Regions from separate parts of the Endothiovibrio diazotrophicus genome, predicted to be linked through region 1. Evidence: predicted binding sites of a transcription regulator. Region 1 holds the regulator's gene; each other region holds the start of a gene.

Region 1 (3,585 bases):
TTTCCCGCCTTCGTCTCGGCGCTGTTCGGCGGGCTCGCCGAGCGGGTGCGTCTGCACCAGGGGTGCCTCTACTACGCCGTGGCGGGGGAGGGCGGCGAGACGCGGCTGGAGCTGGCCGGCAGCTACGTCACCGAGGGGGCGCCGGAGCGCGTCGCCCTCGGCGAGGGGCTGCTCGGCCAGTGCGCGCGGGACCGCCGGCCGCTGATCTTCCAGCACCCGCCGGAGGGGTTCTGGCGGGTCCCCACCGGGGCCGGGACGTTCCCGCCGCGGGTGTTGCTGCTGCTGCCGATCCTGCGCAACGACGAACTGCTCGGGGTGCTGGAGCTCTCCTCCCTGAGCGACGAGCTGGGCCGCGAGCGCCAGGCGGTGGAGGAGCTGCTGCCGGTGCTGGCGATGAGCCTGGAGCTGCGCCTGGCGGCGCTGCGCGCCTCCAGCGCAGCGTGATTGCGGTTCCGTCCTTGTCGGTGGGCGCCAACCCGCCGGCGAACTGCCTTCGTTCGCCACGGCGGCCGCAGGCCGCCCTATAGGGCGCGCCGCGCGCGCCGTGGTGACCGAAGCCCCGTCCCCGACGATGCCCGCCGGCCTGCCGGCGAAGTGCCCCCCGGCGCGCCACGGTTTGGCGCAAACAAACGGCAATTGGGCCCCAGTGACCGGCCGCCGCCAACCGTTGGATCGCGCCCAATCGATGTTGTCCGGCGCCCAACGACGGGGCGTTGCGCGTCGGTAATCTTGCCTCCACTCCCGCAGCCATTGCGGGCCCCGATGGAGGACCAGGACCATGATGATGCCCCGCTTGCTGCCCAACGAACTGCTCGCCACCCTGCCCGGATTCGTCCGCTACGACCTGGCCGACGCGCTGACCGATCCGCGGGCGCTGACCTTCGGCGAGACCCACCGTTTCGGCGAGTGGGAGCTGCGCCTGGAGGAGGACGTCGAGGAGCCGGGGCGCATCCACTGCATCCTCACGCTGGAGGAGGAGGGACAGCTCCACCTGATGCTCGATTCCCGCGGCGAGGAGGCCGAGCTGTTCGCCTGCCACGGCGGCGGCTGCGCCTGCGACGCCCGTCTCGGCATGGAGTTCTGCGCCAAGCCGGAGCGCTGGTTGGCCCCCCTGCCGGTGCCGGTGCGCTGGCTCTGACCCAGTGCGAAGGAGGTGGCACCTTGTGGCCATGCCCGGGGGGGGGGGCATCGCCACCCGCGTAGCGTAGCCGTAACCAAATCCGACGATTTGGCATACAATGGGCCCGATTCTTGTAAGGGTGGCCCCGCGGCGATGACGCATATTCGGTTCGTATCATGAAGCAGTCGCTTCAACTCCGGCTCGGTCAGTACCTGACCATGACTCCCCAACTGCAGCAGGCGATCCGTCTGCTGCAGCTCTCGACCCTGGAACTGCAGATGGAGGTGCAGCAGGCATTGGAGAGCAATCCGATGCTGGAATCGGGGGAGGACGACGAGATCGAGGGCTACGCCGGGGCGGAGGCGGAGAGCAACCGCCAGGAGCGGGAGGCGCCGGCGGAGGAGTCCTCCTCCTCGGGCGACGACTTCGAGGCGCCGGTCGCGGCCGAGGAGCGCGAGCGCGACTTCGAGTCCGACGCCACGATGCCCGACGACCTGCCGGTGGACAGTGTGTGGGAGGACGTCTACGACGGCGCCACCGCCTACTCGCGCAACGACGAGGGGGAGGAGCGGGTCTTCGAGTACGCCGACACCTCCGGCCGTTCGCTGCGCGACCACCTGGTGTGGCAGATGGAGCTGTCGCGCTTCAGCGAGACCGACGAGGCGATCGCCGAGGCGATCATCGACGCCATCGACGAGGACGGCTATCTCAAGCAGTCCCTCGACGAGCTCCACGAGGGGCTCGCCGACCAGGGGCTGGAGGTGGAACCTGACGAGGTGGCGGCGGTGCTGCGCCGGATCCAGGCGATGGACCCCGCCGGCGTCGCCGCCCGCGACCTCGGCGAGTGCCTGGTGTTGCAACTGCGCCAGCTGCCCGCCGACACCCCGTGGCGGACCGAGGCGATGGCGCTGGTCGGCGAGCACATCGAGCTGCTCGGCAACCGCGACTTCAAGACCCTGATGCGGCGGATGAAGCTGGCCGAGGAGCAGCTCTCCGAGGTGCTCGACCTGGTGCGCACCCTCAACCCGCGCCCCGGCTCGGCGATCGAGCAGGCCGCCCCCCAATACATCGTCCCCGACGTCTTCGTGCGCAAGCTGAAGGGGCGCTGGGTGGTCGAGCTGAACCCCGAGGCGGCCCCCAAGATCCGCGTCAACAGCTACTACGCCAGCCTCCTCGGGCGGGCCGGCGGCGGCGAGCTGAAGGGGCAGTTGCAGGAGGCGCGCTGGCTGATCAAGAGCCTGCAGAGCCGCAGCGAGACCCTGCTCAAGGTGGCCACCGCCATCGTCGAGCGTCAGCAGGCGTTCCTCGAGCAGGGTGAGGAGGCGATGCGCCCGCTGGTGCTGCGTGATGTGGCCGAGACGGTCGAGATGCACGAGTCGACCATCTCGCGGATCACCACCCAGAAGTTCATGCACACCCCCCGCGGCATCTTCGAATTCAAGTATTTCTTCTCCAGCCACGTCGGCACCGCCGACGGCGGGGAGGCCTCCTCGACCGCCATCCGTGCCCGGATCAGGAAGCTGATCGCCGCCGAGGAGCCGCGTAAGCCGTTGAGCGACAACAAATTGGCCAAGATGCTCGAGGGCGAGGGGATCAACGTGGCGCGGCGCACCGTGGCCAAATACCGCGAGGCGATGAATATCCCCGCCTCCAACGAGCGGAAACGGCTACAATAGCCGGCCCTCCCGCCGGGGGACGGATCGCCGCCTCTTTCGGCGCAACCGATACGAAAACGATTCTTGAGGAGTCTCGACCGATGCAACTGAACCTGACCGGCCACCACGTGGACATCACCGATGCCATGCGCAACTACGTCAACGAGAAGACCGAGCGGCTGGAGCGTCACTTCGACCAGATGACCAACGTGCATGTGGTGCTCAGCGTGGAGAAGCTGCGCAACAAGGCCGAGGCGACCATCCACGTCAACGGCGCCGATCTCTTCGCCGACGCCGAGCACGAGGACATGTACGCCGCCATCGATGCCCTCGCCGACAAGCTGGACCGGCAGATCAAGAAGCACAAAGAGAAGCTCACCGACCATCGCAAGTAACCACGGTTCGGCCCCGTGGCGGCGTGCCTCGGGGTCCCCTTCCCAGGGGCCATAGACCATGCAACTGAGCGAACTACTCTGCCGGGAGTGCAGCACCCGGACCCTTCAGGCAGGGAGCAAGAAGCGGGCGTTGGAACTGGTCAGCGAGATGATCGCCAACCACCTCGACGCCCTCACCCAGGCGGAGATCTTCGATAGCCTGATCGGCCGCGAGCGGCTCGGCTCCACCGGCATGGGCCACGGAGTGGCCATCCCCCACGGCCGCGTCAAGGGCATCGCCCGGGCCATCGGCGCCTTCGTCCGCCTGGAGCAGGCGGTGGACTTCGATGCCATCGACCGCCAGCCGGTGGACCTGCTGTTTTTCCTCCTGGTGCCCGAGCACTACACCGACGAACATCTGCAGATCCTCTCCACC
Region 2 (3,585 bases), on a different contig from region 1:
GCACAGCTCGCTCAGCGGGGTCTTCAACAACGCCATGGTCGAGCGGGTCGGGGCGGATGTCTTCGTGCCCAAGTTCCACCCGGACGATCTGGTCAGGGCGGTGTTGAAATACTATGACGACCCGGAGATGGGGAGCGTGCCCCGCTAGTGCGGCGGAGTGCGCGACGCCCCTATCGATCGCCTTTCCGCCCCGTCGGGGCGGTGATTCAGGAATTACAGAGTTGAGCAACGTGGGGTTTACCCAGCAGGAGTACCAGGACTTCTGCCGCTTTCTTGAGGACGCTTGCGGCATCGTGCTTGGCGAGAATAAGCATTACTTGGTCTCGAGTCGCCTCAATCGGCTGATGGGGGAGCATCAGCTCTCCTCGCTCGGCGAGCTGGTCGATCGCCTCAAGCGGGATCGGGGTCCCGGTTTTCGCGAACGCATCATCGAGGCGATGACCACCAACGAGACCTTCTGGTTTCGCGACACCTTCCCCTTCGACATCCTGAAGAGCCGGGTAATCCCCGAGTTCGTCGAGCGGCGCACCCGCCAGCCGTTGCGGATCTGGTCCGCGGCCTGTTCGTCGGGTCAGGAGCCGTTCACCATCAGTATCTCGATCGCGGAATATCTGCGCGAGCACCCCGGAAAGCTGGCGGGGGAGGCGCAGATCGTCGCCACCGACATCTCCGACCGGATGCTCGAGGTGGGGCGGAATGCCCGCTATGACGAACTTTCGGTGGCTCGCGGTCTCTCCGCCGAGCGTAAAGCGGCCTATTTCACGCCCCACGGCAACGAATGGGAGGTGAAAGGGGAGATCCGCCGCCGCGTCGCCTTCCGCCATCTCAATCTGCTGCAGAGCTTCTCGTCGCTGGGCAAGTTCGACGTCATCTTCTGCCGCAACGTGCTGATCTACTTCTCCACCGATTCCAAGAAGGATATCCTGGCGCGCTTCGCCCAGCAGCTCAATCCGGGGGGCTACCTCTTCCTCGGCGCTTCGGAGTCCATGGCCAACTACTCCGATGCCTTCGACATGGTGCGTTGTCATCCCGGGGTGGTGTATCAGCTGAAGGGCTGAAGGGGCGGGGGGGCAAAGGTCGGGGGGCACGCATCTCCGGCCTTTTCCATTTGAGGGGCTCGTTCGGCGGGCCCTCTGGTCTTCCGGTTGCCACGCTCTGCGCCGCAACCGGAAGCCTTGGACGCACTACGTCCTGCTTTGGCCTCACGGTTTCGGTGCCGGCGCCGCTGCCGGCATGAAGAGCGAGGTTACCGCGCGGAGCGCGGTGACCAGGGTGGGATGCCCGCCCGTCGCGCCAATTTCCCGTCTTTCTGCGATCTCCATCCGGCCCCCCGGGCCGTATTCCCTCTTTCGCGTCCGGATTCCGCCACTCGGCGGCAATGAATTGCCGTCGGCGTCATTACGGTGTGGCCAGATTTTCAATTACTTTTTTGGAACAGCTGGTTACGGGTGTGTGGCATGCCGATTGCTTCCCAATGGCAGGAAGCAAATTCGAGGTGCGAGATGGCCATCAACATCGACAAACTGTTCGGCGTTTTCGACGACGCGATGGTGTTGCGAGCCCGTCGCGGAGAGATCCTGGCCTCCAATATGGCCAACGCCGACACCCCCGGTTACAAGGCGCGGGATTTCGATTTCCGGGCCGCCCTCGATCAGGCCAGCAGCGGTACGGGGCCGATGCGGCGCACCAATCCCCAGCATATCGACGGCAGCTATCACGGTTTGAGCACCACCCATGCCAACCACTTGGCGCTGGTGCGTCCCGATGTCTCCATCGGCCAGTTGGACTACCGCAATCCAAGTCAGCCCTCACTCGACGGCAACACCGTCGATACCGAGCAGGAGAAGGCGAGGTTCGCCGAAAATGCGCTCCAATACCGCGCGTCGATGAGTTTTCTCAGTGGCAAGATCAGCTCGATGAAAGAGCTGCTCAAGGAGAAGTAAGCCATGTCCTTGTTCAACGTCTTCGATATCGCGGGTTCCGGCATGAGTGCCCAGAGCCTGCGTCTGAACACTACCGCGAGCAACCTCTCCAACGCCGAGAGCGTCAGCTCCAGCGTGGATGAAACCTACCGCTCCCGCCAGCCCGTGTTTTCCGCCATGGTGCAGGACCACATGGACCCCCAGGGGGCCTCCTCCGGCGTCCAGGTGCTGGGCATCGTCGAGAGCCAGGCGCCGGTACGTGCACAGTACCAACCCGACCATCCGTTGGCCGACGAAAAGGGGTACGTTTACCTGCCCAACGTCAATGTGGTGGAGGAGATGGCCAACATGATCTCCGCCTCGCGCTCCTACCAGAACAACGTGGAGGTGCTATCCACCTCCAAGCGGCTGTTGCAGGAGACCTTGAGGCTGGGCGAGTAAACGAGTGGGAGAATGACCAATGATTGATACGCAAACCATCAATAAATTGGGGCTACGCGCCCAACAGCAATCCACCTCCAGCGGTGGTGATCAGCTTGGCCAAGAGGAGTTCCTTCACTTGCTGACTACCCAAATGCAAAATCAGGACCCCTTCTCTCCGATGGATAACGGGGAATTCATGGGGCAAATGGCCCAGTTCAGCAGTGTGAACAGTATCCAGGAAATGCAGAAATCGATGGAAACGCTGGTTAACAACCTTACCTCAAACGAGTCGCTACAGGCAGCTACGTTAGTCGGTAGCACAGTGCTCGCCGAGGGAAACGTGGGGTACTTGCCGGAAGAAGGGGAGATGGCTGCAGCAGTCGAGTTGGAGGGCAGTGTTCCGGGTCTTATGATAGGTATTTATGATGATACTGGTGAATTGGTGACCCACGTGGAACTCGGGAAACAATCCGCCGGGACGGTTCAGTTCACTTGGGATGGTACCGCCAATGATGGCAGCGTGGCACCTCCCGGCAATTATATTATTCAGGCGGAAAGTCACGGTCCGGGGGTAGAGCCTACCGCTGAAACGGTCTTGGTCTCTGGAGTGGTTTCCAGTGTCTCCCTCGGCGGTGATAAGGGGGCGGTTCTCAACCTCGATCAGATGGGATCGGTGAGCTTCTCCAGCGTTCGCGAGATCAGTTGATTCGCTACTCGGAATACATCAAGAGGATATAAGCCATGTCGTTCAATATTGCACTTAGCGGCCTTAACGTCGCATTGTCGGACCTCAGTGTTACCGGTAACAATATTGCCAACAGCTCCACTACCGGTTTCAAGGAGTCGCGTGCGGAGTTTGCTGATGTCTATGCGGTGGGCTATCAGGGTATTTCTGGCAACGCCATCGGAAACGGAGTGCGTTTGGCGGACGTGGCCCAGCAGCATTCCCAAGGGAACATCAACGCGACCAGCAACAGTCTGGATCTCGCGATCAACGGTCAAGGGTTCTTTGTTCTTAGTGATGGCGGCGAAGAGGTCTACACTCGTTCGGGTGCTTTTGGTGTCGATGGTGAAGGATATATCGTCAACTCCGGCTCTCAGCGGCTACAGGCGTTCCCTTATAACGAGGTTACCGGGACGTTCGATACCGCACAGCCTGGAGACATACAACTAGAGAGTGGATTGGGCAGTCCCGCGAATACCAATGATGTTTCCGTTGGCGTTAACTTGTTGGCGGCTC
Region 3 (3,585 bases), on a different contig from region 1:
AACCGATGGAGAGGTGCAATCATCCGGCGCGGGGTCCTCGGTAGAGATCAACCGCCAAGGGTCTGCATCACCTGCGGAGAGACGCGGGAGTGTGCCATCAGGGCAACCCCTCCGCTGCTCCCGATCAGGTCGCTCACTTGACGGGCCGTTGCGCGAGCGGCCTCCGGGTCCTGGATACGCCCCGAGCCCGGCTCGGCCCGCAACTCCGCCTCCGCGGAAATGGAGATCCGATCCCCCTGGGAGCCCCGCGACTCCTCTTCGACCTTCGCCTGTTTGCCACCGTTGTCGGTGCGCTGACGTTGTGCGACGGCCTGTTCAAGAGCGACGTTTTTGATTTCCATGATGACAACCCGTAGATATCCGCTTCGTTACCGGAAGAGTAAAGCTTGACGCCCGACGCCGTCAAATCAGCGGCCCCGCTACGTCTCTAATAAGGAGTATAAGACAGGCCCGGGACCCCGCTCCTGGAAAATGACGAACGGCGCCGATGAAACGACGATCAGGAATGGGGTCCACCTTCCCCGCGAGAAGCCCCGGGGCATGGCACCCGCCCACCATCGCGAGCTTTGAGGGCTCGCGAGAGAATAACTTCCTGTGTTGGAGCGCCGATCTACTCCGCCCGGCGGCGTTGCGCAAAGGGTTGCATACAACGAGTATGCGCCCCTTTGCACGCCTTGCCGGACGGGCGTCTCGACGCCCCAACACAGGAAAGTCCGAGCCAACACCCGAAAAAAGCAATACCCGAAAAAAAGCGGGGCGTCCCCCAAGGGACGCCCCGCTTTTTTTTCGGGAGGGGGTTACTTGCCGGAGGCGGTGAACTCCGGATAGGCCTCCATACCGCACTCGGCCTGGTCGACGCCTTCCCACTCCTCCTCTTCGGAGACGCGCAGGCCCATGATCGCCTTGATCACGCCCCACACCACCAGGCTGGAGCCGAACACCCAGGCGAAGATGGTGACCAGACCGGTCAGCTGCGCCATCAGGGTCGCCTCGGGGTTGGAGAGCACCACCGCCAGCAGGCCCCACATGCCGACCACGCCATGCACCGAGATGGCACCGACCGGGTCGTCGATCTTCAGACGGTCGAGGGTGACCACGGCGAAGACCACCAGCACACCGCCGACCGCACCGATGATGGTGGCGAGCAGCGGGGTGGGGGTGAGCGGTTCGGCGGTGATCGCCACCAGGCCGGCCAGGGCACCGTTGAGCGCCATGGTCAGATCGGCCTTGCCGAACATCAGGCGGGCGGTGATCAGCGCAGCCACCAGACCACCGGCGGCGGCCATATTGGTGTTGACGAAGACCAGGGCGACCGCGTTGGCCTCGCCCACATCGGAGACCTTCAGCTCGGAACCGCCGTTGAAGCCGAACCAGCCGAGCCACAGGATGAACATGCCGAGGGTGGCCAGCGGCAGGTTGGCACCGGGGATGGCGTTGATCTCGCCGTTGGAGCCGTACTTGCCTTTACGCGCACCGAGCAGCAGGACACCGGCCAGGGCGGCGGCGGCACCACACAGGTGCACCACGCCGGAACCGGCGAAGTCGAGGAAGCCGAGACCATCGAGGAAACCGCCGCCCCACTTCCAGTAGCCCTGCATCGGGTAGATGAAGCCGGTCATCACCACCGCGAAGACGAGGAAGGCCCACAGCTTCATGCGCTCGGCCACCGCACCGGAGACGATCGACATGGCGGTGGCGACGAACACCACCTGGAAGAAGAAATCGGCCATCTTGGAATAGGTGGGAGCACCGTCGCCACCATCCAGCAGGGTCTTTAGCTCATGGTCACCGCCCAGCATGAAGGCGACGCCGGGGAACCAGCTGTTCACCGCACTGGCGGGGTACATGATGTTGTAACCCACTACCATGTACATGATGCAGGCGATGGCGAACAGCGCCGCATTCTTGGTCAGGATCTCGGTGGTGTTCTTGGCGCGCACCAGACCCGCTTCGAGCATCGCGAAGCCGGCAGCCATCCACATCACCAGGGCGCCGGACATCAACAGGTAGAAGGTGTCGAGGGCGTATTTCGTTTCGAGAATCGCGTTCATCGCTTCCATTGGGTACTGCCTCCGGAGGTTGGATTAAAGCGCTTCAGCGCCGGACTCGCCGGTGCGGATGCGGACGGTCTGTTCGAGGTCGTAGACGAAGATCTTGCCGTCACCGATCTTGCCGGTGCGCGCGGCGTTGGTAATCGCCTCGACCACCTGCTCCACCTGATCGGAGGAGACCGCGGCCTCGACCTTGATCTTGGGCAGGAAGTCCACCACGTACTCGGCGCCGCGATAGAGTTCGGTATGCCCCTTCTGGCGCCCGAAGCCCTTCACTTCGGTGACGGTGATGCCCTGGACGCCCACCTCGGACAACGCCTCGCGGACGTCGTCGAGCTTGAACGGCTTGACGATGGCAGTTACGAGTTTCATCGAAAAAATCCCCTTTAACGGCTGAATGAAAACCGGGTGGGACGATCGGTCGCGTTGTCTTGCACCGTGGCCACGGCCTGCACCCGATGCGCCCCTCGCGCCCTGACTTTTGCAGCTCCTGTGCCATTACAGATTTTTTACAACAAAACAATCTCTTACAAAGATTTCCCGTAAAGCCAGGGAACGCCACTGCACCACGTTGTTAGTAAAAGATAAAGAGACGCACCAAATCGGCGCACCCAAAAGACGCATCAAAAAAGGTGTTTACACGCCCACGGCAAGGCCTACCCCCTACCATCGCGTCGCCACCCTTCCCTTGAGCGTCTGCCGGAGAGTCGGGAGCGCGTAGGTCGGCGCTACCGCGCCGACGCGAACGGAGGCACCGCTCCCCATGCCTTCCTCCACACCTTCCGAATGGGACGCGCCGTTCGGAGAGGTCGTCGTCGCCGCAAGCCCGCTGCCTTCGTTCTTTTGAAGGGGGTGCTCCCCTCGGGAAGGTCGTCGTATCCGTAAGCCCGCTGCCTTCGTTCACGTCGGCGCGGTAGCGCCGACCTACGAATTCGTTCGCGATGGAGGATTGGCGCCGACCACCGCACGCAACCATTTAGCGCAGCACAAGAAAAAGGCGGGCGCCGAAGCGCCCACCTTTACCTACGACACGCAGGCCGATGGGATCAGAGGGTGTAGCCGCGCTCGTCGTGCAGCGCGATATCCAGGCCCTCGACCTCCTGCTCCTCGGTCACCCGCAGACCGACGACGACGTCGATCACCTTGAGCAGGATGAAGCTCGCCACGGCGGTATAGATCACGGTGGCCAGCACGCCGATGAACTGCGCGCCCACCTGTTGGCCGATGCTCACCCCGTCGGCCAGACCTGCGCCGCCGAGGCTGGCGTCGGCGAAGACGCCGGTGAGGATGGCGCCGATGATGCCGCCGACCGCATGCACGCCGAAGGCATCCAGCGAGTCGTCGTAGCCCAGGGCGCGCTTTAGGCGGGTGGCGCCAAGGAAGCAGCCGACGCCCGCCGCGGCACCGATCACCAGCGCGCCCATCGGGCCGGCGGTACCGGAAGCCGGGGTGATGGCGACCAGGCCGGCCACCGCACCGGAGGCGATACCCAGCACGCTGGGCTTACCGTGGGAGATCCACTCGGCGAACATCC

The links. The regulator sigma-54, encoded in region 1, starts transcription at its own class of promoters, with help from an activator protein. The targets are predictions, from matches to a motif close to TGGCANGNTNCNTGCTT.
Region 2: flgB (flagellar basal body rod protein FlgB) is a predicted target of sigma-54. The motif match lies at 1,454-1,470, and genes of this name have one in related genera.
Region 3: glnK (P-II family nitrogen regulator) is a predicted target of sigma-54. The motif match lies at 2,533-2,549, and genes of this name have one in related genera.

What each region holds. Positions count from the first base shown of each region.
Region 1 covers NZ_BAAHXB010000009.1:50,428-54,012, forward strand. Annotated here, with positions in the region: gene ACYQ2W_RS04295 (GAF domain-containing protein) at 1-444, shown strand, start outside; gene ACYQ2W_RS04300 (hypothetical protein) at 779-1,138, shown strand; gene ACYQ2W_RS04305 (RNA polymerase factor sigma-54) at 1,297-2,796, shown strand; gene hpf (ribosome hibernation promoting factor) at 2,877-3,170, shown strand; gene ptsN (PTS IIA-like nitrogen regulatory protein PtsN) at 3,229-3,585, shown strand, end outside.
Region 2 covers NZ_BAAHXB010000068.1:9,496-13,080, reverse strand. Annotated here, with positions in the region: gene ACYQ2W_RS16195 (chemotaxis protein) at 1-148, shown strand, start outside; gene ACYQ2W_RS16190 (CheR family methyltransferase) at 231-1,058, shown strand; gene flgB (flagellar basal body rod protein FlgB) at 1,503-1,943, shown strand; gene flgC (flagellar basal body rod protein FlgC) at 1,947-2,363, shown strand; gene ACYQ2W_RS16175 (flagellar hook assembly protein FlgD) at 2,383-3,051, shown strand; gene flgE (flagellar hook protein FlgE) at 3,087-3,585, shown strand, end outside.
Region 3 covers NZ_BAAHXB010000072.1:18,506-22,090, reverse strand. Annotated here, with positions in the region: gene ACYQ2W_RS16750 (FAD:protein FMN transferase) at 1-23, opposite strand, end outside; gene ACYQ2W_RS16745 (hypothetical protein) at 48-341, opposite strand; gene ACYQ2W_RS16740 (ammonium transporter) at 798-2,051, opposite strand; gene glnK (P-II family nitrogen regulator) at 2,085-2,423, opposite strand; gene ACYQ2W_RS16730 (ammonium transporter) at 3,098-3,585, opposite strand, start outside.